Regions from separate parts of the Pseudomonas sp. ICMP 8385 genome, predicted to be linked through region 3. Evidence: predicted binding sites of a transcription regulator. Region 3 holds the regulator's gene; each other region holds the start of a gene.
What was found. Region 3 encodes sigma-54, which starts transcription at its own class of promoters, with help from an activator protein. Its sites were predicted from a motif close to ANTGGCATNNANNTTGCTNT; they were not measured.
Positions count from the first base shown of each region.

Region 1: glnK (P-II family nitrogen regulator) is a predicted target of sigma-54. The motif match lies at 4,468-4,487, and genes of this name have one in related genera.
Region 2: flgB (flagellar basal body rod protein FlgB) is a predicted target of sigma-54. The motif match lies at 6,106-6,125, and genes of this name have one in related genera.

Region 1 covers NZ_LKBY01000121.1:29,659-37,501, forward strand. Annotated here, with positions in the region: gene xerC (tyrosine recombinase XerC) at 1-831, shown strand, start outside; gene AO268_RS23705 (HAD family hydrolase) at 828-1,523, shown strand; gene sutA (transcriptional regulator SutA) at 1,709-2,032, opposite strand; partial or broken gene AO268_RS23715 (YjbQ family protein) at 2,136-2,297, opposite strand; gene AO268_RS23720 (ammonium transporter) at 2,550-3,887, opposite strand; gene glnK (P-II family nitrogen regulator) at 3,922-4,260, opposite strand; gene AO268_RS23730 (accessory factor UbiK family protein) at 4,682-4,942, shown strand; gene AO268_RS23735 (YifB family Mg chelatase-like AAA ATPase) at 5,166-6,662, shown strand; gene AO268_RS23740 (LysR family transcriptional regulator) at 6,780-7,691, opposite strand.
Region 2 covers NZ_LKBY01000089.1:40,352-48,194, forward strand. Annotated here, with positions in the region: gene AO268_RS08795 (MFS transporter) at 1-1,326, shown strand, start outside; gene AO268_RS08800 (flagellar brake protein) at 1,387-2,136, opposite strand; gene AO268_RS08805 (flagella synthesis protein FlgN) at 2,232-2,699, opposite strand; gene flgM (flagellar biosynthesis anti-sigma factor FlgM) at 2,748-3,065, opposite strand; gene flgA (flagellar basal body P-ring formation chaperone FlgA) at 3,207-3,971, opposite strand; gene AO268_RS08820 (chemotaxis protein CheV) at 4,053-4,985, shown strand; gene cheR (protein-glutamate O-methyltransferase CheR) at 5,029-5,856, shown strand; gene flgB (flagellar basal body rod protein FlgB) at 6,170-6,577, shown strand; gene flgC (flagellar basal body rod protein FlgC) at 6,581-7,024, shown strand; gene flgD (flagellar hook assembly protein FlgD) at 7,041-7,772, shown strand; gene flgE (flagellar hook protein FlgE) at 7,804-7,843, shown strand, end outside.
Region 3 covers NZ_LKBY01000001.1:134,248-142,090, forward strand. Annotated here, with positions in the region: gene AO268_RS00655 (hypothetical protein) at 1-393, shown strand, start outside; gene AO268_RS00660 (superoxide dismutase) at 395-1,006, shown strand; gene AO268_RS00665 (ZIP family metal transporter) at 1,038-1,931, shown strand; gene AO268_RS00670 (HPr family phosphocarrier protein) at 2,084-2,356, opposite strand; gene rapZ (RNase adapter RapZ) at 2,373-3,230, opposite strand; gene ptsN (PTS IIA-like nitrogen regulatory protein PtsN) at 3,233-3,697, opposite strand; gene hpf (ribosome hibernation-promoting factor, HPF/YfiA family) at 3,710-4,015, opposite strand; gene AO268_RS00690 (RNA polymerase factor sigma-54) at 4,091-5,584, opposite strand; gene lptB (LPS export ABC transporter ATP-binding protein) at 5,769-6,494, opposite strand; gene lptA (lipopolysaccharide transport periplasmic protein LptA) at 6,494-7,027, opposite strand; gene lptC (LPS export ABC transporter periplasmic protein LptC) at 7,014-7,586, opposite strand; gene AO268_RS00710 (KdsC family phosphatase) at 7,595-7,843, opposite strand, start outside.

The DNA.
Region 1 (7,843 bases), on a different contig from region 3:
GAAGCCTATCGACGGGACTTGAACAAGGTCCTGGCGTTCTGCCAGAAACAACAGATCGGCAGCTGGAAGGCCCTTGATATCCAGGGCCTGCGCAGCCTGATTGCACGCCTGCACCAGCAGGGCCAATCCTCCCGCAGCCTGGCGCGCCTGCTGTCGGCGGTGCGCGGCCTGTATCACTACCTCAACCGCGAAGGCCTGTGCGACCACGACCCGGCCAACGGCCTGGCGCCGCCCAAGGGTGAGCGCCGCCTGCCCAAGACCCTGGATGCCGACCGCACTCTGCAATTGCTCGACGGCGCGGTCGAGGATGATTTCCTGGCGCACCGCGACCAGGCGATCCTGGAGCTGTTCTACTCCTCGGGCCTGCGCCTGTCGGAGCTGACCAGCCTCAACCTCGAACAACTGGACCTGGCCGATGGCCTGGTGCAAGTACACGGCAAAGGCAGCAAGACCCGCGTGCTGCCCATCGGTAAAAAGGCCCGGGACGCCCTGCTGGTATGGCTGCCCCTGCGAGCCCTGGCCAACCCACCGGACGATGCGGTGTTTGTCAGCCAGCAAGGCCGACGCCTCGGGCCACGGGCCATTCAGTTGCGGGTCAAGGCAGCGGGCGAGCGGGAGCTGGGGCAAAACCTGCATCCGCACATGCTGCGCCACTCCTTTGCCAGCCACCTGCTGGAATCGTCACAAGACTTGCGCGCCGTGCAGGAACTGCTCGGCCACTCGGATATCAAGACCACCCAGATCTACACCCACCTGGACTTCCAGCACCTGGCGACGGTGTACGACAGCGCCCACCCTCGGGCCAAACGCGTTAAAGGCGGCGACTCATGAGCATCAAACTAATCACCTTCGACCTGGACGATACCCTGTGGGACAACGTCCCCGTCATCATCAGTGCCGAAGCATCGATGCGCCAATGGCTGGCGACCCATGCGTCCAAGGTCGGCGAGTTGCCCCTGGAGCATTTCGCCAGCCTGCGCCAGCAGGTGCTGCAACGTCATCCAGAGCTCAAGCACCGAATCAGCGTGCTGCGCCAACGGGTGCTGATGCACGCCTTTGAAGAGGCCGGCTACCCACAACCGCAGGCCGCGGAAATGGCCGATGTATGCTTTGAAGCGTTCATTCATGCACGGCACCAGCTCACCGTCTTCCCGGAAGCCGAGCCGATGCTGCAAGCCCTGCGCCAGCACTTTTTGCTGGGGGTGATCACCAATGGCAATGCCGATGTGCAGCGCGTAGGCCTGGCGGATTACTTCCACTTCGCGCTGAGGGCCGAGGATATTGGCATCGCCAAGCCGGATGCACGCTTGTTCCAGGAGGCTCTGCAACGTGGCGGGGTGGATGCCGCTGCGGCGGTGCACATTGGCGACCATCCTGGCGATGACATCGCCGGGGCACAGCAGGCGGGGTTGCGAGCGGTGTGGTTCAACCCGACGGGCAAGGCTTGGGAAGGTGAAACGTTGCCGGATGCGCAGATTCGTAGCCTGGCCGAGTTGCCGGAGCTGCTGACCCGCTGGAAATGATACAAAACCCAATGTGGGAGCTGGCTTGCCTGCGATAGCGCTGTACCAGTCGATGTAGTTATTGACTGACCCACCGCTATCGCAGGCAAGCCAGCTCCCACATGGGTTTCGGCAGTGGCCATTTATTTCAGGCATGAAAAAACCCGCAGCGACGGCGGGCTTTTTCAGCAAGCAAGTAACCGGCCTCAGATAGGCCGACTGCCGTACTTGTTATCCGGCTTCTTCGGTGGGTCGGCCACCACGTTAGCCTCGACTTCCTGCACTTTACCGCCTTTGGCGAGGAATTCTTCCATCGCGCGGGCCAGCGCATCGCGCTCTTTGTTCTTGGCTTCAACGCTCGGCAACTCGTCTACCGACACAGCCGCCTTGGCCTTACCCTTGGCGGTAGGGGCCGGTGCGTCCTCACCACCATCGTCGTCAGCTACGTCTTCGGCTACCGCTTCCAGACCTTCTTCGGTTTCATCGTCACCTACTTCAAGGTCATCGTTTTCCAGATCATCGTCGCTCATGTTCTACCTCATGACTTGCGAAAAGCAGATTAGTTATAGCCCAGCTTCACCATCTGTCGAAGGCTGCCGGAAAAAAATCAACGTCCACCGGATAACCAGTGGCTTATGCCCCGTCACCGTGCAAGGTGCCGAGGGTTTTGCGAGCACCGTCATGATCACGCTGCTCGCCCAGATAAACGCTTTGCCATGTGCCCATTGCCAAGTGGCCGGCCTTGACCGGCAAACTCGGTTGGCGACCCGATAGGCTGCCCTTGAAATGACCCGGGGCCTGGCCCGCTGAGTAATCAGGGTCTGTCGCCATATACAGTTCTGCGCCCATCGGCGCGCATTCTAGCGCGCTCTGGGAAAAAACAAAGTGCCGAATACGCCTACATGCCTGTAAGACATTCGCACAGTGAAAACTGCCTTGTGGATCCGATCACAAACGCGACACAAAAAATCTCACAAGCCTTCACCACAGGCAAATACCAGACAAAAAAATGCCCGGCAAGCCGGGCATGTTTTTTTTCATACGTTCTTACAAGTTGTAGCCACGCTCGTTGTGCTCCGCCAGGTCCAGGCCCACGGCCTCTTCCTCTTCGGTTACACGCAAGCCAATGGTCAAGTCCAGCACCTTGAGAATCACAAAGGTCACGATACCGGTATAGATCACGGTGAAACCAACGCCCTTGGCCTGGATCCAGACCTGTGCGGCAATATCGGTCACCGTGCCGAAGCCACCCAGGATCGGCGCCGCGAATACGCCGGTCAGAATCGCCCCGACAATCCCGCCGACACCGTGTACACCGAAGGCATCCAGGGAGTCATCGTAGCCCAGCTTGCGCTTGAGGCTGGTGGCACAGAAGAAGCAGATCACGCCAGACGCCAGGCCGATCACCAGGGCCCCCATTGGGCCCACGGTACCGGCGGCCGGTGTAACAGCCACCAGGCCGGCCACCACACCCGAGGCGATACCCAGCGCGCTTGGCTTGCCGTGGGTAATCCACTCGGCGAACATCCAGCCCAGGGCCGCAGCAGCGGTGGCGATCTGGGTCACCAGCATCGCCATGCCGGCCGTGCCGTTGGCCGCTGCGGCGGAGCCGGCGTTGAAGCCGAACCAGCCGATCCACAGCATCGCCGCGCCGATCAGGGTGTAGCCCAGGTTATGCGGGGCCATTGGGGTGGTCGGGTAGCCTTTACGCTTGCCGAGCACGATGCACGCCACCAGGCCAGCCACACCGGCGTTGATATGCACCACGGTGCCGCCAGCGAAGTCCAGCACGCCCCAGTCCCACATCAGGCCGCCATTGCCGCTCCAGACCATGTGCGCGATCGGCGCATAGACCAGGGTGAACCAGATGGCCATGAACAGCAGCATCGCAGAGAACTTCATGCGCTCGGCGAACGCACCGACGATCAGCGCCGGGGTGATGATCGCGAAGGTCATCTGGAAGGTGATGAACACCGCTTCCGGGAACAGTGCCGCCGGGCCCGTGATGCTGGACGGGGTGACACCCGCCAGGAACGCCTTGCCCATGCCGCCGAAGAACGAGTTGAAGTTGACGACGCCCTGCTCCATGCCCGTGGTGTCGAACGCAATGCTGTAGCCGTAGACGACCCACAGGATGCTGATCAGACCGGTAATGGCGAAGCACTGCATCATCACGGAAAGAATGTTTTTGGAGCGGACCATGCCGCCGTAGAACAGCGCCAGGCCAGGGATGGTCATGAACAGCACCAATGCAGTGGCTGTCAGCATCCAGGCGGTGTCGCCGGAGTTGAGGACTGGCGCCGCCACTTCGTCTGCCGCCAAGGCCAGGCTGGGTATTACGATGGACAACAGGGCTCCTAGCCCTGCGAATTTACGCAGAGTCATATTGTTTTCTCCTGGGGCGTTGGGGTTTGGCGGCTTAGATTGCGTCGGTATCGGTTTCGCCGGTACGGATGCGGATAGCCTGTTCCAGATTGACCACGAAGATCTTGCCGTCACCGATCTTGCCGGTGTTGGCCGCCTTGGTTATCGCCTCGATAACCCGGTCAAGATCCTTGTCGTCAATGGCGACATCAATCTTCACCTTCGGCAGGAAATCGACCACGTATTCCGCACCGCGATACAGCTCGGTATGACCCTTCTGCCGACCGAAGCCCTTGACCTCGGTAACGGTAATGCCCTGCACGCCGATCTCGGACAGCGACTCGCGTACATCGTCCAACTTGAACGGCTTGATGATGGCAGTGACTAGCTTCATGAAAACTCTCTCCCGAATTGGTGGACTTGCCCCAGGAAAACAAACCCGTCTCAAGTCTAAGCGCAGTGCCTGGCTTTGTAACGCATCGTCGCCTCGGCAATTGCCATTGCGACGCCAGCCAACCGTTGGTAACGAAACATGTACCCTGATCCGTCAGCGCACTGCATTCGTCACAGCGACTGCATCAGTGCATGGGTCATGATCACCTAAGCAGAAACCTTGCCAGCTCCGTAAAAACAAACGAAATCAGCCCCTTGCCCGCTCCTGCCGGCCCATCGGGCTGTGTAGCGGCCTGGATACGCACAAAAACAGTGCACACCTATTCCGTTCAATGCGCGAAAAACGTGCAGTCGCCAGCGTGAAAAAGACTATAGCCACTGCGTGATACACTGCCGGCCAACTGTTTTCCGGAATGTTTCCCATGCTCGCGCCCAAAGACCTCCTCGACGCCCTGAGCGGCCACGCCTCTCGCCTGTTTAGCGGCGAAACCCCGCTGCCCCGCACTGAAATCGAAAGCCAGTTCAAGGCGTTGCTGCAAAGCGGGTTCAGCAAGCTGGACCTGGTCAGCCGTGAAGAATTCGACAGCCAGATGGTAGTCCTGGCCCGCACCCGTGCGCGGCTGGAGAGCCTGGAGGCGAAGGTGGCAGAGCTGGAAGCGCGGTTGAATCCCAGCGAGCAATAACACGCCGTACTTGTAGGAGCGAGCTTGCTCGCGAAAAACCTGAAAACGCCGCGCGCATCCAGAAGCCCCGCGTTATCGTTGGCGTTTTTCGCGAGCAAGCTCGCTCCTACAGTAGGTTTCCTGCTGCCTTGGATACGTTCTGTAAAACCTCCACACGGCGCCTCCCCCGCCCTCGTCTACCCTTGAAAAACCGCAAAGCGGCCCTCCCTTTCAAGGAACGAGCATGTCCCTCGCCATCGTCCACAGCCGCGCCCAGATCGGCGTCGAAGCCCCTGCCGTCACCGTCGAGGTGCATATGGCCAATGGTTTGCCATCGCTGACGCTGGTGGGCCTGCCGGAGGCGGCGGTCAAGGAGAGCAAGGACCGGGTGCGCAGCGCCATTCTCAATAGCGCGCTGCAATACCCCGCGCGCCGCATCACCCTTAACCTGGCGCCCGCCGACCTGCCCAAGGACGGTGGGCGTTTTGACTTGGCGATTGCCCTGGGGATTCTCGCGGCCAGCGTGCAGGTGCCCGCGCTGGCGCTGGATGATGTGGAATGCCTTGGCGAACTGGCCCTGTCTGGCGAGGTGCGCGCGGTCAAAGGGGTGTTGCCGGCCGCGCTGGCGGCACGCAAGGCCGGGCGCAGCATGATCGTGCCCAGGGCCAATGCCGAGGAAGCGTGCCTGGCCTGCGGGTTGAAGGTGATTGCGGTGGATCATCTGCTGCAAGTGGTGGCGCACCTCAATGGCCTGGTGCCGATCGAGCCTTACACGTCCGACGGGTTGCTGTACCTGAACAAGCCTTACCCGGACCTGAGCGAGGTGCAGGGCCAGCTTGCCGCCAAGCGCGCCCTGCTGATTGCGGCAGCGGGTGCCCACAACTTGCTGTTCAGCGGGCCACCCGGCACCGGCAAGACCTTGCTCGCCAGCCGCCTGCCCGGGCTGCTGCCGCCCTTGAGCGAACAGGAGGCACTGGAAGTGGCGGCGATCCAGTCGGTGGTCAGTCTCGCCCCCTTGAGCCACTGGCCCCAGCGGCCCTTTCGCCAGCCGCACCATTCGGCATCCGGGCCGGCGCTGGTGGGTGGCGGCTCGAAACCACAGCCAGGGGAAATCACCCTGGCCCATCACGGGGTGCTGTTTCTCGATGAGCTGCCGGAATTTGATCGCAAGGTGCTGGAGGTGCTGCGCGAACCGTTGGAGTCCGGCCATATCGTGATTTCCCGCGCCCGCGACCGCGTAAGTTTCCCGGCACGCTTTCAACTGGTGGCGGCGATGAACCCCTGCCCCTGCGGCTATATGGGCGAACCCAGCGGGCGCTGTCGGTGCACGCCGGAACAGATCCAGCGCTATCGCAACAAACTCTCGGGGCCGTTGCTGGACCGGATTGATTTGCACCTGACTGTGGCACGCGAAACCACCGTGCTGAACCCCTTCCAAAAGGTCGGTGATGACACGGCGAAGGCATCCGCCCAAGTGGCCGAGGCCCGGGAGCGCCAGCAAGGGCGCCAGGGTTGCGCGAATGCCTTCCTCGACCTGGCGGGATTACGCGAGCACTGCGCACTGGTAAAAGCCGATGAAAGCTGGCTGGAGGGAGCTTGCGAGCGGCTGACGTTATCGCTGCGCGCAGCTCACCGACTGCTCAAGGTCGCGCGTACCCTGGCAGACCTTGAGCAAGTGGAAGGCATCGCTCGCCATCACTTGGCGGAGGCATTGCAGTACCGACCGGCAATCCCCACCTGAAATCCTATACACAACCTAATCTGTTACCCGTCAGATAAAATTCCAATCGTACGGTCTACTACAAGCAGATTAAGATTTTTCAACAAGAGCCCGACATAGACAGCAAACACATCAGAATCAGCAAACGATCCCATAAAATCTTGCAATCAAATAATCAACCAAAACTTTCAACTTTTGCGAGCCATATTTATTAGGTTTATATAATAGCCACGCCATGCCTTGAGAACTACCAATATATCTCCAGTTTGGCAAGACAGCAATCAGGCGCCCCGCACTCAACTCTGATTCTGTAACGGCGCTAGGCAAGCAAGCTATTCCCAAACTATTTAGTGTTGCCTTGAGGACCGCTTCAATATCATTCGAGCAATAGCGCCCGCTAATCATAACTTCAGATGTTTCGTGCTCATTAGCGAACTCCCACCGCTTGTCCTCTGAGATTTCAGCAATTGCAATACAGCTATGCCCCGATAATTCAGAGGGATGGTTTGGAACTCCGTAAAAATCGATATACTCCGGCGTTGCACACACTGTAAAATCTACATTGAAGAGTTTTCTAGCGACCAACCCCAAAGGTGGCGCATCAGTTATCCTTATACTTAGATCAATCTCATCACAAATTAAATCCTCTTCAACAGCATCAAAAATGAACTGGACGTTTATTTCTGGAAACTTTCGCAAGAATTCTGGCATAAGCTGATTGAGGGAGTTGTTCAGTATTTTGGAAGCGGAAATTTTTATTAGCCCCTGCGGCCGCCCAAGCTCTTCTTTCAGATCAAGCACTCTCGATGAAAAATTAAGCAAATCCTTACAGTGGCGATAAACTTTAGCACCATCAGAGTTCACTTTCAGATGTCGCGTACTACGCTCAATTAAACGCAGAGACAAAATTCGCTCCAGCTTTGAAATTTGCCGACTGACAGCAGAAGCAGATACCCCTAGCTTTTCCGACGCGTCAATAAAACTACCTGTTTCAACTACAACTGCAAATGCAGCCATATAGGGGAGCATATCGACATAATCCTTATGCATATAGTTCCTCGATTCGCTATGAAGACGTCATATTATTTTAAATCACCAACCTTGAGGCTCGTGATTGTTTTTATATCCGCAACCATACTTTCGCTAAAACCGATTGTGCACATCGCAACACTTAGAACAAGCTATAAAATGAAATCCCTCAA
Region 2 (7,843 bases), on a different contig from region 3:
CTGATCGGCTCCGGCCTGCTCAGTACTTACCTGGCCTTGCGCCTGGCAGCGGATAACGTCGACAGCCTGTGGGTCGGCGCGTTGATGGCGGCCAACTATTTTGGCCTGGTGCTGGGGGGCAAGATCGGGCATCGCCTGATTGCCCGGGTCGGGCATATCCGGGCCTATGCCACCTGTGCCGGGATTGTTGGTGCGGCGGTGCTGGGCCATGGCCTGGTGGATTGGCTGCCGGCCTGGATCGTGCTGCGGATCATCGTCGGCCTCGGCATGATGTGCCAGTACATGGTCATCGAGAGCTGGCTCAACGAGCAGGCGGATGCCAAGCAGCGCGGCGTGGTGTTCAGTGGTTATATGATCGCCTCCTACCTGGGCCTGGTGCTGGGCCAGTTGATTCTGGTCATGCACCCCCAATTGGGGCTTGAGCTGCTGATGCTGGTGGCGCTGTGTTTTGCCCTGTGCCTGGTGCCGGTGGCCATGACCCGGCGTATTCACCCGGCGCCCTTGCACCCGGCGCCGATGGAACCGCGTTTTTTTATCAAACGTGTGCCACAGTCCTTGAGTACGGTCTTGGGGGCCGGCCTGATCGTTGGCTCCTTCTACGGCCTGGCGCCGCTGTATGCGGCCCAGCAGGGGTTGAGCACCGAGCAGGTCGGCCTGTTCATGGGTAGCTGTATTTTTGCCGGCCTGTTGGTGCAATGGCCGCTGGGCTGGCTGTCGGATCGCTATGACCGGGCCCTGTTGATTCGCTGCTTCGCCCTGTGCCTGGCGGTGGCGGCATTGCCGCTGGCGATCATGACCCAGGTGCCGCTGGAAGTGCTGTTTGTCGCCGGCTTCCTGTGCTCGCTGGTGCAGTTCTGCCTCTACCCGCTGGCCGTGGCGTTTTCCAACGACCATGTCGAAGGTGATCGCCGGGTATCGCTCACCGCGATGCTGCTGGTGACCTACGGGGTGGGCGCGAGTATCGGGCCGTTGCTGGCGGGGGTGGTCATGAAGCTGTTTGGCAACCAGATGCTCTATGCGTTCTTCAGCTTGTGCGCCTTGATCCTGGTCTGGCGCATTCGCCCTAAGGCGGTGACCAACCTGCATCAGGTGGACGATGCGCCGCTGCAGCACGTAGCGATGCCAGACAGCATGTCCAGCTCGCCCTTGGTGGCAGCCCTCGATCCGCGTGTGGATGAGCAGGTGGTCCAGGACCAGATGCAAACCGCTGCGCCAGAGCCAGGGCCCGAGGCAGAACCGGAGGTAGAGCTGCAACCTGAGCCTGACCCGGCGGAGCATCCCGACCCGGATGAGCACCCGCATGACTTGAGTCGGGCCCGTCCCTGAAACAAAAAACGGGCAGTTCCCAAAGGAGCTGCCCGTTTTTTTGTGCCTGTGGTTCGGTGTTTACAGGTCGTCGTCTTTATCGAACCGTCGCGCCTCGCGCTGCAGTTGGTAGACAAAGCGCTCGACCTGGCGCTGCACCAGGCCGCTCATATTGTGGAAGCGCACACCGGCAAAGGTGGTGTTGATCCTTTCTTCAACGTGCAGGTAACGCAACTCCACCGCAGTGGTCATGCTGCCAAAGGGCAGGGCGGCGATAAAACGGTCGTAGACCTGGCCCAGTTGCAGGCGCTCGGAGATGTCCCCGTCAAAGCGCAGCTTGCAGCCGGTGGCGGAGATATCCAGCAACTGACCGCTGATAGGCGTCTTGAGTTTCTCGCCGCCCAATTCGATATTTACCAGTTGCGCCAGTTTCAAGGCTGCGCGAAAGGCATTGCGGCGCTGATGGTAGACCACTTCTTCAGGCAGGCTGCCTTTGTAGATACGGTGGCCGTCCTGTGTGCCGATTGTCAGGCTGCCATTACTGTCCCAGGCCACGCGCACGCCTTCGTGAAAGCCTTCGATGCGAAAGGCTTCGCCATTTTCCAGGTAGCGTTCACCGTCGGGCGGGATCATCTCGTCCAGGCTCAGGGTCTTGCTGTCCTTGTCGACCTCCACCAGGTAGCTCTGGAAGCGCTGGTTGCGTTCGTGAAAGGTGATGATCAGCGGGTCGTGGCTCTCTTGCAGCAGCCGCAGGGTGCTGGCAATTTCCAGAGGGGTGGTGAGGACCTTGGGTGGCTGCGGAGCATCTACCGCGCTAAGGGTGTTGAACACGGTTCTTCCATCTCCAGACAAAATACGACTACACGCAAGAACCGGCATTTTGCCAGTATGTGGCGCGCCTTGATAGGGCGCCCGATAAACCGGCGTCAGGCTTGGCTGAGGGTGCTGGGCTTGACCAGTCGCGAGGTGGAGCCCTGGGCGTTATACAGTGCTGGAGGTTCGCCGCCATGCAGGATGCGCAACTGGTTGGCGGTGGTAGCTTGCTGCAGTTGGATCGACTGGCCATTGAGCACATTGGCTTGCTGGCAGTTGATCAACAACTCATTGAGTGCTTTGCTCTGGGCCAGCAACTGGTCGCCGACCGACGAATGGCTGGCCAACTGTTCCAGGCCGCTGTGGTCAGCGGGCAGGCCCAGGCTGAGCAGGATCTGGCTGCGTTTCTGGCCGTGTTGTTCAAGCAGGATGATCAGCGATTGCTTGCGTGCCAGGATGTCTTCCAGCAGGCGCATGTCGCGACCGCACAGGGCCACGAATTCGTCTTGAAGCAGCTCCAGCAGGTGTTGCGCGGGAGCCAGGTCTTCAGTGATCAGTTGCAGCAGATTTTCGTCGTGCATGGCTGGCCTTGGGGTTTAAGCGTCCAAAAGCCCGGCGCAGGCCTGTGCCTAGCGCTCGGCTTTGATGATTTTGCCGGCTAAACGGTCGTTGTCGATCTGATAGCTGCCATCGGCAATCGCCTGTTTCAACTCGGCCACGCGGGCTTTATTGACAATCGGCTGATCGCGCAGCGAGTCAGTGATCTTCTGCAACTGTTGAGCCTCGTTGCTCAAATGGACCGATTCGCCACTTTGCGTCGAAACGGTTTGTTCTGCCTTGGCAGGCACTGCCGGTGCCTTGGCTTCAACGCTGTCCTTGGCCGCGTTGGTACGCGTGCTGCCGGGCGTTGCCTGGGCGTTATTCAATCGGCTGAAATCAATGACCATGTTAAAAAACCTCTGGGTATTTGGACGCTTGCCATGTTTTCGGCCATACCCGGACAAACTTTAGGCGCGATCGACAATAAACCTATGCCTCGCAATATCGTGCGCACAGTGTAGGAAAAGCCAGCGTCCCACGCCAGTAATCTATAACGCCACCTCCACTTGGCCAGGGGCCGTGACACGGGCCTTGATCACCCGCTTGGAGTTGAGGTTCTTGACGCGGATCTGTTCGCTCATCCCGCCATTGGCCAGGGCCTCCCCCGGCATTTTCACGTTCAGGCCGCCACTGCTGGCGGAGATCACCACCTGGTCGCCCTTGCGCACCACTTCTGCCTGTTCCAGGTGAACCAGGGTAATCACCTGGTCGCTGACCATTGGTCGGGTTAATTTCTGCCCAATGGCCTGGTCCACGGAGGTGAGGTAGCCCTGGCTGATCTGGCTGATGTCGCGTTCGCGCATGGCCACGTCTTCAAAACCGATGATGCCGGTGCGCTTGAGTGGGCGGGTAACGGTCACCACTTCGCGGAACAATCGCACCTGGGCCGGCACGAACACGGTCCAGGGCGAGCTGCCGTCGCAGCGTACGCGCACGGTCACGCGGCCAATGGGCTGGGCGGGGCTTTCCAGTGAGCCTGTCAATTCCTTGTCGCACATGGGCATGCGCAAACGCGGGTCCAATGGGTTGACTTGGATCTCATAACGCCCCGGTGTCTGTGTGGTTGCCAGATAATCTTCTACAGTGAACTCAAGAAAGCCTTGAGTGACGCCGATAAGCAGATCAGGCAAGGTGACATTGTCGGCACGGGCCTGGTGGCCTGCGCCCAAGGCAAGCAACGCCATCCAGGCACAGAGCGATCTGCGGTACTGGGGCGAGCCAAGGCGTCGGAAAACTGTCGTTTTGATGTTCATAGCCAATAAAAAGCAAGGCTCGTGCCGTTTTGTGTTGGGTGCGCGTCGTACCCGTAAGTTTTGTAGCGTAGGAGTCTGGGCATGGCAGGTGTAATGGATTCAGTGAACCAGCGCACGCAGCTGGTAGGGCAGAATCGCCTGGAGTTGTTGCTGTTTCGACTCGATGGCAAGCAGCTATATGGCATCAACGTCTTCAAGGTACGGGAGGTGCTGCAATGTCCCAAACTCACCATAATGCCCAAGTCCAACCCCGTGGTGTGTGGCGTGGCCAACATCCGTGGCTCGACGATTCCGATTCTTGACCTGGCGATGGCCACCGGTACTTCCGGCCTGCAGGACCGCGAGAGCCCGTTTGTGATCATCACCGAATACAACACCAAGACCCAGGGGTTCCTGGTGCGCTCGGTGGAACGTATCGTCAACATGAACTGGGAAGAGATCCATCCGCCACCCAAGGGCACCGGGCGCGATCACTACCTCACGGCAGTGACCCGGGTCGATAACCAGTTGGTGGAAATCATCGACGTCGAGAAGATCCTCGCGGAAGTAGCGCCGACGTCGGAACAGATTTCGGTGGGTGTGGTCGATGAGCAGACCCAGCAAAAAGCCCTGACCCTGCGGGTGCTGACGGTGGATGACTCGTCGGTGGCGCGCAAGCAGGTGTCCCGTTGCCTGCAGACGGTGGGCGTCGAAGTAGTGGCGCTCAATGATGGCCGCCAGGCGCTGGACTATCTGCGCAAGCTGGTGGACGAAGGCAAGAAGCCGGAAGAAGAATTCCTGATGATGATTTCCGACATCGAGATGCCGGAAATGGACGGTTACACGCTTACGGCCGAGATACGCAGCGATCCACGCATGCAAAAATTACATATAGTCCTGCATACTTCATTGTCCGGTGTATTCAATCAGGCGATGGTCAAGAAGGTCGGTGCCGATGACTTCCTGGCCAAATTCCGTCCTGATGACCTGGCATCCCGGGTAGTCGACCGGATCAAGTCTGCAGATCACGGCTAGGGGCTTTCTCCCTGGCGGTCACACGAGTTAAGAGGCGGTTGCATTGTCTACGGGTAATTTGGATTTTGAACAGTTCCGGGTATTCCTGGAAAAAGCCTGTGGCATATTGCTCGGTGAAAACAAGCAGTATCTGGTATCAAGCCGCCTCAACAAATTGATGGAGCAGCAGGGTATCAAGTCCCTGGGCGAGTTGGTGCAGCGTATCCAGGGCCAACCGCGCAGCGGGCTCAAGGAGATGGTGGTCGATGCCATGACCACCAACGAAACCTTATGGTTTCGCGATACCTACCCCTTTGAGGTGCTCAAGAGCAAGGTATTGCCCGAGGCCATCAAGGCCAGCCCCGGCCAGCGCTTGCGCATCTGGTCGGCGGCCTGTTCTTCGGGGCAGGAACCGTATTCGCTGTCGATGTCCATCGATGAGTTCGAGCGGACCAACATGGGCCAGCTGAAGGCAGGGGTGCAGATTGTTGCCACTGACTTGTCCGGCACCATGCTGACCAACTGCAAGACCGGCGAGTACGACAGCCTGGCCCTGGGCCGCGGCCTGTCCCAGGAACGCCTGCAGCGTTACTTCGACCCCAAGGGCGCCGGGCGCTGGGGGGTCAAGGCACCGATCAAGAGCCGGGTGGAGTTCCGTTCGTTCAACCTGCTGGACAGCTACGCCAGCCTGGGCAAGTTTGACATCGTGTTTTGTCGCAACGTTTTGATCTACTTCTCGGCTGAAGTGAAGAAGGACATCCTGTTGCGCATTCACGGTACGCTCAAGCGCGGTGGCTATCTGTTCCTCGGCGCGTCCGAGGCGCTGAACGGCTTGCCGGATCATTACCAGATGGTGCAGTGCAGCCCCGGCATTATCTACCAGGCCAAGTAACAACTCGCTCAAAATGTGGGAGCTGGCTTTTTTTGGGGGGCCCCCCCCCAAAAAAGCCAGCTCCCACACTTATTTTTGCCGACCCCGCTCTCAGCGCCCGCCGCAGTTCCCACTTTTTTGTGCCAAACCTTCTATAGCGGCAACTGCCCATTGCCGCTTTCCTGACGCTTCGCGGTAAAGCGTTGCCGCTTTTGCGCCATTGCCACCGGCAATATCTCCCTAACCCCTTGATTTATTGGGCCTGAAAAACCTGGCATGGCGCTTGCTATAACCCTGTTACAGAACAGCAGGTCAGCCCCTAAAGGTTTCCGCCATGAGCATCAGCTTCGATAAAGCGCTCGGTATCCACGAACAGGCCCTGGGCTTTCGCGCCCGACGTGCCGAAGTCCTGGCTAACAACATCGCCAACGCCGACACCCCGAACTACAAGGCTCGGGACCTGGACTTTGCCGCCGTGCTCGCCGCACAGAGCGACAAGACCCAGAACGGCTCCTTCGCCTTGAACATGACCAATAACCGTCATATCGAAGCGCAGGGCCTGGGCAGTGGCGATGAGTCGCTGATGTATCGCACGCCGATGCAGCCGTCGATCGACCAGAACACCGTCGACGCGCAGCTGGAGCAATCGAACTACGCCGAGAACTCGGTGAACTTCCAGGCCAGCTTCACCCTGCTCAACAGCAAATTCAAAGGGCTGATGGCAGCCCTGCGCGGAGAGTAAGCCATGTCTCTATCCAGTGTTTTCAATATTGCCGGTAGTGGCATGAGCGCCCAGACCACGCGTCTGAACACGGTCGCCAGTAACATCGCCAACGCCGAGACCGTGTCGTCGAGCATCGACCAGACCTACCGTGCGCGGCACCCGGTATTTGCCACCATGTTCCAGGGGGCCCAGGGCAGTGGCGGCGATTCGTTGTTCCAGGACCAGGATGCTGCCGGCCAGGGCGTCCAGGTGCTGGGGGTGGTCGAAGACCAGAGCAACCTCGAAGCGCGCTACGAACCCAACCATCCTGCCGCGAACGAAAAAGGGTACGTGTACTACCCCAACGTCAACGTGGTCGAAGAAATGGCTGACATGATTTCTGCCAGCCGCTCGTTCCAGACCAACGCGGAAATGATGAACACCGCCAAAGCCATGATGCAGAAGGTCCTGACCCTCGGTCAGTGATAAGGGGCGCTAAAGCATGTCCGTCACTAACGATGTGTCGAGTCAGTCGACAATCCAGAGTCTGTTCGACTCCAAGGTCAAGGATGCCAAGTCCACTCAGGGCAACCTGGCCGATACCGCCAAGGCGGCTTCGGGCAACCAGTCCCTGGGCAAGGATGCGTTCCTGCAATTGCTGGTTACCCAGCTGAAGAACCAGAACCCGCTGTCGCCCCAGGACAACGGCGCGTTCGTCGCGCAACTGGCGCAGTTCAGCAGCCTGGAAGGCATCAACACCCTGAACGACTCGGTGAACACCATCACCGGCAACTACAAGTCGTCGCAGGCGCTGCAAGCCTCGTCGCTGGTGGGGCGTTCGGTGATTATTGAAACCAACAAGGCCATGGTCGATACGAGCAAGAGCTTTACCGGCTCGGTCGCCGTGGGGTCGTCGGTGGGCAACGTCACCGTCAAGGTCACCGACAAGGACGGCAAGCTGGTCAAGACCATCGAACTGGGCGCCCAAAGCGCCGGCAAGGCGGACTTTATCTGGGACGGCAAGAACGAAGCGGGCGAGCCACTGGATTCTGGCTCTTACACCTTCGCGGCCAGTACCAAGAATGACGCCGGTGAGTCAGTGGCGTTGAAAACCTCGCTGCCCGCCACGGTCACCAGCGTGACCCTGAGTCAGACCGGCGGCGAAATGCTGCTCAATCTTTCTGGCGGCATGGGCAGTATCAAGCTGTCGCAAATTCAGACTATCGGTACATAGAGCCGGCTAAATACGGCAAGAGGAGAGAAACATGTCTTTTAATATCGGCCTTAGCGGCCTCTATGCGGCCA
Region 3 (7,843 bases):
GGCGAACTGGTGGATGCCCGCGAGCATTACCTGCAAGCCCTGGCCCTGGCCCAAGTGTTGTTCGAGCGCTGGGGGGATGCCGACGAGGCGGTGGCGGCCTGCGTCATTTCCCATCACAACCTGGCGGACCTGCACCTGCGCCTGAACCAGCCTGAAGAAAGCGCCGAATACCTCTGCGCCATTCACCAGCGTTTGCTGCAGACCCTGCAGGACACTCGGCTGCCTCAGGCCTTGCGCGAGGCAGCCTTGCGCCAGAGCAGCAAGACCTACGTCGAACTGTTGAATTTCATCAGCGACCACGGCGAGTACCCCCGTACCCATCGCTTGCTGGGCAACCATACGTCGCAGACAGGTGCGCCGACCCGCAACAGCCCTTTTTATGGAGCACATTGATATGTCCTACACCTTGCCTGCCTTGCCGTACGCCTACGATGCCCTGGAACCGCATATCGATGCGCAAACCATGGAAATCCACTACACCAAGCACCACCAGACCTACATCAATAACCTCAATGCCGCCGTCGAAGGCACCGAGTTCGCTGGCTGGCCCATCGAGAAACTGGTCTCCAGCGTCCAGCAATTGCCGGAAAAACTGCGCGCCGCGGTGATCAACCAGGGGGGCGGGCATGCCAACCACTCGTTGTTCTGGGCGGTCATGTCGCCCAAGGGCGGCGGCAAGCCCGAAGGGGCCCTGGGCCAGGCGATTGATACGCAGTTGGGTGGTTTTGATGCCTTCAAGGAGGCCTTCACCAAGGCCGCGTTGACCCGTTTCGGCAGCGGTTGGGCCTGGCTGAGCGTGACCCCGCACAAGACCCTGGTGGTCGAAAGCAGTGGCAACCAGGACAGCCCGTTGATGAGCGGCAATACGCCGATCCTCGGTCTGGACGTGTGGGAGCACGCCTACTACCTGCTTTATCAAAACCGCCGTCCTGAATACATCAACGCCTTCTACAGTGTTATCAACTGGCCGGAAGTCGCTGAACGCTACCAGGCTGCCCTCGCTTAATGACCTCTTATAACCAGACCTAAGGCCGACTATGGGCACTGAAACACTGGCGATCAGCAGCGTACGAATGTTCCGCTATGCATTTGGCTCGCTGCTGCTATTGGCGGGAACGGCATTGCTGGTGGCCCACGGGCTGGCCTGGCTGAACCTGGAGCCGCGGATCCTGCGCGCACTGCAAGGGGGAGCAATCTGCGCCCTGGGCACGGCGTTGGGCGCGGTGCCGGTCCTGGTGATCCGGCGGATGCCGTTGGCGGTCAGCGATACATTGCTGGGGTTTGGCGCCGGCGTGATGCTGGCGGCGACTGCGTTTTCGCTGGTCGTGCCGGGGATTGCCGCCGCCGAAAACCTGGGGCTGACGCCCTGGGCCTCCAGTGGCTTGATCAGCTTCGGCATCATGCTGGGCGCTTTCGGCTTGTTTCTGGTCGACCGCAAGGTCTCCGGGGCCAGCCCGGACATGTTGGTCGGTACGCCCGACAAACCGGTGATCCCGCCGCGCATCTGGCTGTTCGTGTTCGCGATCATTGCCCATAACATTCCCGAAGGCATGGCGGTGGGCGTTTCGGCCGGCGGTGGCATGCCGGATGCCGACAGCTTGGCCATGGGCATTGCCTTGCAGGATGTGCCGGAAGGGCTGGTGATTGCGTTGGTGTTGGCAGGGGCAGGGATGTCGCGAGCCAAGGCTTTCATGATTGGGGCGGCCTCCGGGCTGGTAGAGCCGGTGTTTGCCGTACTCTGTGCCTGGCTGGTGAGCCTGGCCGAGATGCTGCTGCCTTTGGGCCTGGCGCTGGCGGCCGGGGCGATGCTATTGGTGGTGACTCACGAAGTGATCCCCGAATCGCGCCGCAATGGGCATGACAAGCTGGCGAGCCTGGGGTTGTGCATCGGGTTTTGCCTGATGATGGCGATGGATACAGCGCTGGGCTGATCCTTTATTCAGGGGGTGCACAAAACCAATGTGGGAGCGGGCTTGCCTGCGATGCAGGCACCTCGGCTTTTCGTCTAGACCGAGGTGATGCTATCGCAGGCAAGCCAGCTCCCACACAAGCCCATACACATGGAATTTATGTTGGGCAGGGGCTATTCGCCTTCGTCGAAGTAGTTATTGATCAACTGCGCCAGCGCGTCCAACGCTTCCTGCTCCTGCTCGCCTTCGGTCTTCAGGTGGATCGTGGTGCCCTTGCCGGCTGCCAGCATCATCATCGCCATGATGCTTTTGCCATCGACCATGGACTCTGGCGTACGCCCGGCGCGCACCTGGCAAGGAAACTGGCCCGCGACCCCGACAAATTTGGCCGAGGCGCGGGCGTGCAAGCCCAGTTTGTTGATGATTTCAATTTCCAGAGCAGGCATCGCGAAGGTGTTCCTTTCAGCTGAGGTCGCGGTGGCGAACCTGGACATTCTTGAGGGTTTGCTGCAAGACCTGGCCCAGGCGCTCGGTCAGGTAGACGGAGCGGTGATGCCCGCCGGTACAGCCAATGGCGATGGTGACATAGGCCCGGTTGCTGGCGGCAAAGCGCGGTAGCCACTTGAGCAGGTAGCTGGAGATGTCCTGGAACATCTCCTCCACATCCGGTTGTGCCGCCAGGTACTCGGCAACGGGCTGGTCCAGCCCAGACTGATCGCGCAGTTCCGGCTTCCAGTAAGGATTGGGCAGGCAACGCACGTCAAATACCAAGTCGGCGTCTATCGGCATGCCCCGCTTGAAACCAAAGGATTCGACCAGGAAGGCCGTGCCCGGTTCCGGCTGGTTCAGCAGGCGCAGCTTGATGGCGTCGCGCAGTTGGTAAAGGTTCAGGCTGGTGGTGTTGATCTTGAGGTCGGCCAAGTCAATGATCGGCCCCAGCAGCTTGGTCTCGTCTTCGATGGCTTCGGCCAGCGAGCGGTGCGGGCTGCTCAGCGGGTGGCGGCGACGGGTTTCCGAGAAGCGCTTGAGCAGCGTTTCTTCGTCGGCATCCAGGTACAGCACGTCGCAATGGATGTGCTTGGCGCGTACCTCTTCCAGCAGTTCCGGGAATCGCGTGAGGTGGCTGGGCAGGTTGCGCGCGTCGATCGACACCGCCACCAGCGGTTGGGCCAGTTCGGTATGGATCAACGCACGTTCGGCCAGCTCGGGCAGCAGGCCGGCCGGCAAGTTGTCGATGCAATAGAAGCCACTGTCCTCAAGCACATTGAGGGCCGTACTTTTACCCGAGCCGGAACGCCCGCTGACGATGATCAGACGCATGATTACTGCCCGCTTTGCTCATCCAGAACCACCTGATACAGCGCTTCATTACTGCTGGCGCTGCGCAGTTTCTTACGTACTTCTTCACGGTCGAGCATGCTGGCGATCTGCCGGAGCAGCTCCAGGTGCGCATCGGTGGCGGCTTCCGGGACCAGCAGGACAAACAGCAGGTCAACCGGGGCGCCATCGATGGCGTCGAAATCTATGGGCGCCTCCAGGTGCAACAGGGCGCTTATCGGTGCGTCGCAGCCTTTGAGGCGGCAGTGAGGAATCGCGATGCCGTTGCCAAAACCGGTCGAACCGAGTTTTTCACGGGCTATCAGGGCATCGAAGACATCTTGCATTTCCAGGTCAGGCACTTGGCGGCTGATCAGGTTGGCAATTTGTTCGAGGGCTTTCTTTTTACTGCCGCCCGGCACGTTCACAAGGGAACGGCCGGGGGTCAGGATGGTTTCAAGTCGAATCATGGGTGGGGAGTGTTAGCGGCCTGTGCCTTGAAGAAGGCTCTGCTGCTTTTCCTTATGCTTTTTGATTTGGCGATCCAGCTTGTCGGTCAGGTCGTCAATGGCGGCATACATGTCTGAATGCTCTGCATTGGCGACTACTTCCCCGCCGGGTATACGCAAGGTGGCTTCGATTTTCTGCTTTAGCTTTTCGACAGACATGATGACTTGCACATTGGTGATCTTGTCGAAATGCCCCTCAATCCGTTTGAGTTTTTCGCTGATGTAGGCGCGCAGCGGTTCGGTCACTTCCAGTTGGTGTCCACTGATATTGACTTGCATACAGCTTCTCCTTCGTTGCCAGTGCATAAAGCGGCGGGTAGGAATACCCGCCACTGGAACGCTGTGGCCTGCCCGTCACATCAACCGCTTACGCTCGCTGGAAGGCGCGATCCCAAGGGACTCGCGGTACTTGGCGACGGTTCGACGGGCGACCTGAATGCCTTGTGCCTCCAGTAAACCAGCGATCTTGCTGTCACTCAACGGCTTTTTCTGATTTTCCGCGGCAACCAGTTTTTTGATGATCGCGCGGATCGCCGTGGACGAGCATTCGCCGCCTTCGGAGGTGCTGACGTGGCTGGAGAAAAAGTATTTCAGCTCATAGATACCGCGCGGGGTATGCATGAATTTCTGGGTGGTGACCCGGGAAATGGTCGATTCATGCATGCCGACGGCTTCGGCAATGTCATGCAGCACCAGCGGCTTCATTGCCTCGTCGCCGTACTCCAGGAAGCCGCGCTGATGCTCGACGATCTGGGTGGCTACTTTCATCAGGGTCTCGTTGCGGCTTTGCAGGCTCTTGATGAACCAGCGCGCTTCCTGCAACTGGTTGCGCATGAAGGTGTTGTCGGCACTGGTATCGGCCCGGCGCACGAAACCTGCGTATTGCGGGTTGACCCGCAGGCGCGGCACCGATTCCTGGTTCAGTTCCACCAGCCAGCGCTCGTTGTCCTTGCGCACGATTACGTCGGGGACGACGTATTCGGCTTCGCTGGACTCGATTTGCGAACCGGGACGCGGGTTGAGGCTCTGGACCAGTTCGATGATCTGGCGCAGGTCATCTTCCTTGAGCTTCATCCGGCGCATCAACTGGCTGTAGTCGCGGCTGCCCAGCAGGTCGATGTAGTCGGTGACCAGGCGTTGGGCCTCGGCCAGCCAGGGGGTCTTGGCGGGCAGCTGGCGCAGTTGCAGCAACAGGCACTCGCTGAGGTTGCGCGCACCAATGCCGGCGGGCTCGAACTGCTGGATGCGGTGCAGGACCGCTTCGATTTCGTCCAGCTCGATATCCAGTTCCGGGTCAAAGGCCTCGAGGATTTCCTCAAGGGTCTCGTCCAGGTAGCCCTGATTATTGATGCAGTCGATCAGGGTCACGGCGATCAGGCGATCGGTGTCGGACATCGGGGCAAGGTTCAGTTGCCACAGCAAGTGGCTCTGCAGGCTTTCACCGACGGAGGTGCGGGTGGTGAAGTCCCACTCGTCATCGTCGTTGCTGGGCAGGCTGCTGGCGCTGGTCTGGTAGACATCTTCCCAGGCCGTATCCACCGGCAGTTCATTGGGAATGCGCTCGTTCCACTCGCCTTCTTCCAGGTTATCCACCGTGGGTGCGGTTTCCTGGTAGGACGGTTCCTGGACGTCGGCGTTGGGTTTTTGCTCGATGTTGTCGGCCAGTGGATCGGCATTGTCGAAGTCGTCGCCTTCTTCCTGGCGTTCGAGCATCGGGTTGGACTCCAGGGCCTCCTGGATTTCCTGTTGCAGGTCCAGGGTCGACAATTGGAGCAGGCGGATGGCCTGTTGCAGCTGCGGTGTCATCGTCAGCTGCTGGCCCATTCTCAGGACTAGCGATGGTTTCATGGCAGGGGCTTAACACCTTATTCGCCGGCGCAATGCGCCATCCACGACAGGGCGCGTGAGCGCCAAACATAAGCAAATTATATGCCTGATATCGGGGGCTTTGCCTAGAGCGCGGTAACAATAAAAATAATAAGGTTTTTATTGACTCCCGCGCCTGATGGCGAATGTCCTGACATCCCAGTGTTTACAGGCGGAACTCGTGCCCCAGGTACACTTCCTTGACCAGTTCGTTGGCCAGGATGGTGGCGGAGTCGCCTTCGGCAATCAGTTGGCCGTCGTTGACGATATACGCGGTTTCGCAGATATCCAGGGTCTCACGCACGTTGTGGTCGGTGATCAACACGCCGATCCCCTTGGCCTTGAGGTGATGGATGATCTGCTTGATGTCGCCTACCGAAATCGGGTCGACACCGGCGAAGGGTTCGTCCAGCAGGATGAACTTCGGTGCCGTGGCCAGGGCGCGGGCGATTTCCACACGACGACGCTCGCCGCCGGACAGGCTCATGCCGAGGTTGTCGCGGATGTGGTTGATGTGGAACTCCTGCAGCAGGCTTTCCAGTTCCTGGCGGCGTCCATCGCGATCCAGTTCCTTGCGGGTTTCAAGGATCGCCATGATGTTGTCGGACACTGACAGTTTGCGGAAGATCGATGCCTCCTGGGGGAGATAGCCGATACCCGCCCGTGCACGACCGTGCATGGGCTGGTGGCTGACGTCCAGGTCGTCGATCAAGACGCGGCCCTGGTCCGCTTGGACCAGGCCGACGATCATGTAGAAGCAGGTGGTCTTGCCGGCACCGTTGGGGCCAAGCAGGCCGACGATCTGGCCGCTGTCGATCGACAGGCTGACGTCGCGCACGACCTGACGGCTTTTATAGGCCTTGGCCAGATGCTGGGCTTTCAGGGTTGCCATTACTGGGCCTTCTTCTTCGGCTGGATAACCATGTCGATGCGCGGACGTGGTGCAGTGACCTTGGTGCCATTGGCGCGGCCGGCAGTGGCGACCTGCTTGACGGTGTCATAGACGATTTTCTCGCCTTCGGTCGAGTTGCCGTCGCTGCTGATCACTTTGGCGCGGTCAGTCAGTACGATGCGGTTTTGCGGCGCGTGGTACTGGATGGTCACGCCGTAGCCTTTGATCGGGCCTGGGTCGGCAGCATTTTGCTTCTGTTCAAAGTAGGCCAGGTTGCCCACCGAGGTCACGACGTCAATCTCACCTGCCGGGGTGCGGGTCAGGGTCACGGTATTGCCGGTAATCTTCATCGAGCCCTGGGTGATGATGACGTCGCCCTTGTAGGTCGCGATACCTTGCTTGTCATCCAGCTGCGCATCGTCAGCCTGAATGTGGATCGGTTGCTGGCTATCGTTCGGCAGAGCCCAGGCGCTCACGCTTCCCAGTGCTGCGCCCAGACCGAGCAAAATAGGGAGGGTTTTAACGAGCCTCATACTGTCCTCTTACGTTCGATAGCAGGTGTATCCTGCTTTCTTTCAAATACGCTTTCATTCCCTTGCCAGTCGATACACCGCCAGCGCCGTCGATTCTAACGTCTTGCTCGGTCTGCGCATATTGCTTCTGTGGGAATACGGTCATGCGACTGCTGGTAATGATGGTCTCGCGCTTCTGGGCGTCGGTGCGCGCAACGCGCACCGAGTCGATCAGCTCCACTTCGGTGCCGTCCGGGTTGACCTCGCCACGCTTGCTGGTGACATGCCACGGGAATTCGGTGCCGCGATACAGGTTCAGGTCCGGGTTGGTCAGCAATGTGACCTCGGAAGCCTTCAGGTGTTCGACCTTGTCCGACGTCATTTCGTACTGCACCTTGCCGTCCGGCAGGAACTGCACGCTGTAGGCGTTGGTGGCGTAATAGTCGATGGCGCCCTGGTCGGCCTGCACAACCGGGTGGTCGAGGAAGCGCTCCGGGCTGATGTTCCAGTAGCCCACCGCGAGGAACAGCGCGGCGATGGCTCCGAATATCAGGAAGTTGCGAATCTTTTTGCTCAGCATAGAAGGCTCTATAGGTAGGCGGCGTGGGCCGCTTCAAGGCTGCCCTGGGCACGCAGGATCAACTCGCAGAACTCGCGCGCGGCACCTTCGCCGCCACGGGCCTGGGTAATGCCATGGGCATGTTCGCGCACAAATGACGCGGCATTGGCCACTGCCATGCCCAGGCCGACGCGGCGGATCACCGGCAGGTCGGGCAGGTCATCGCCCAGATAGGCGACCTGCTCATAGCTTAGGTTGAGTTGGCCAAGAAGCTCGTC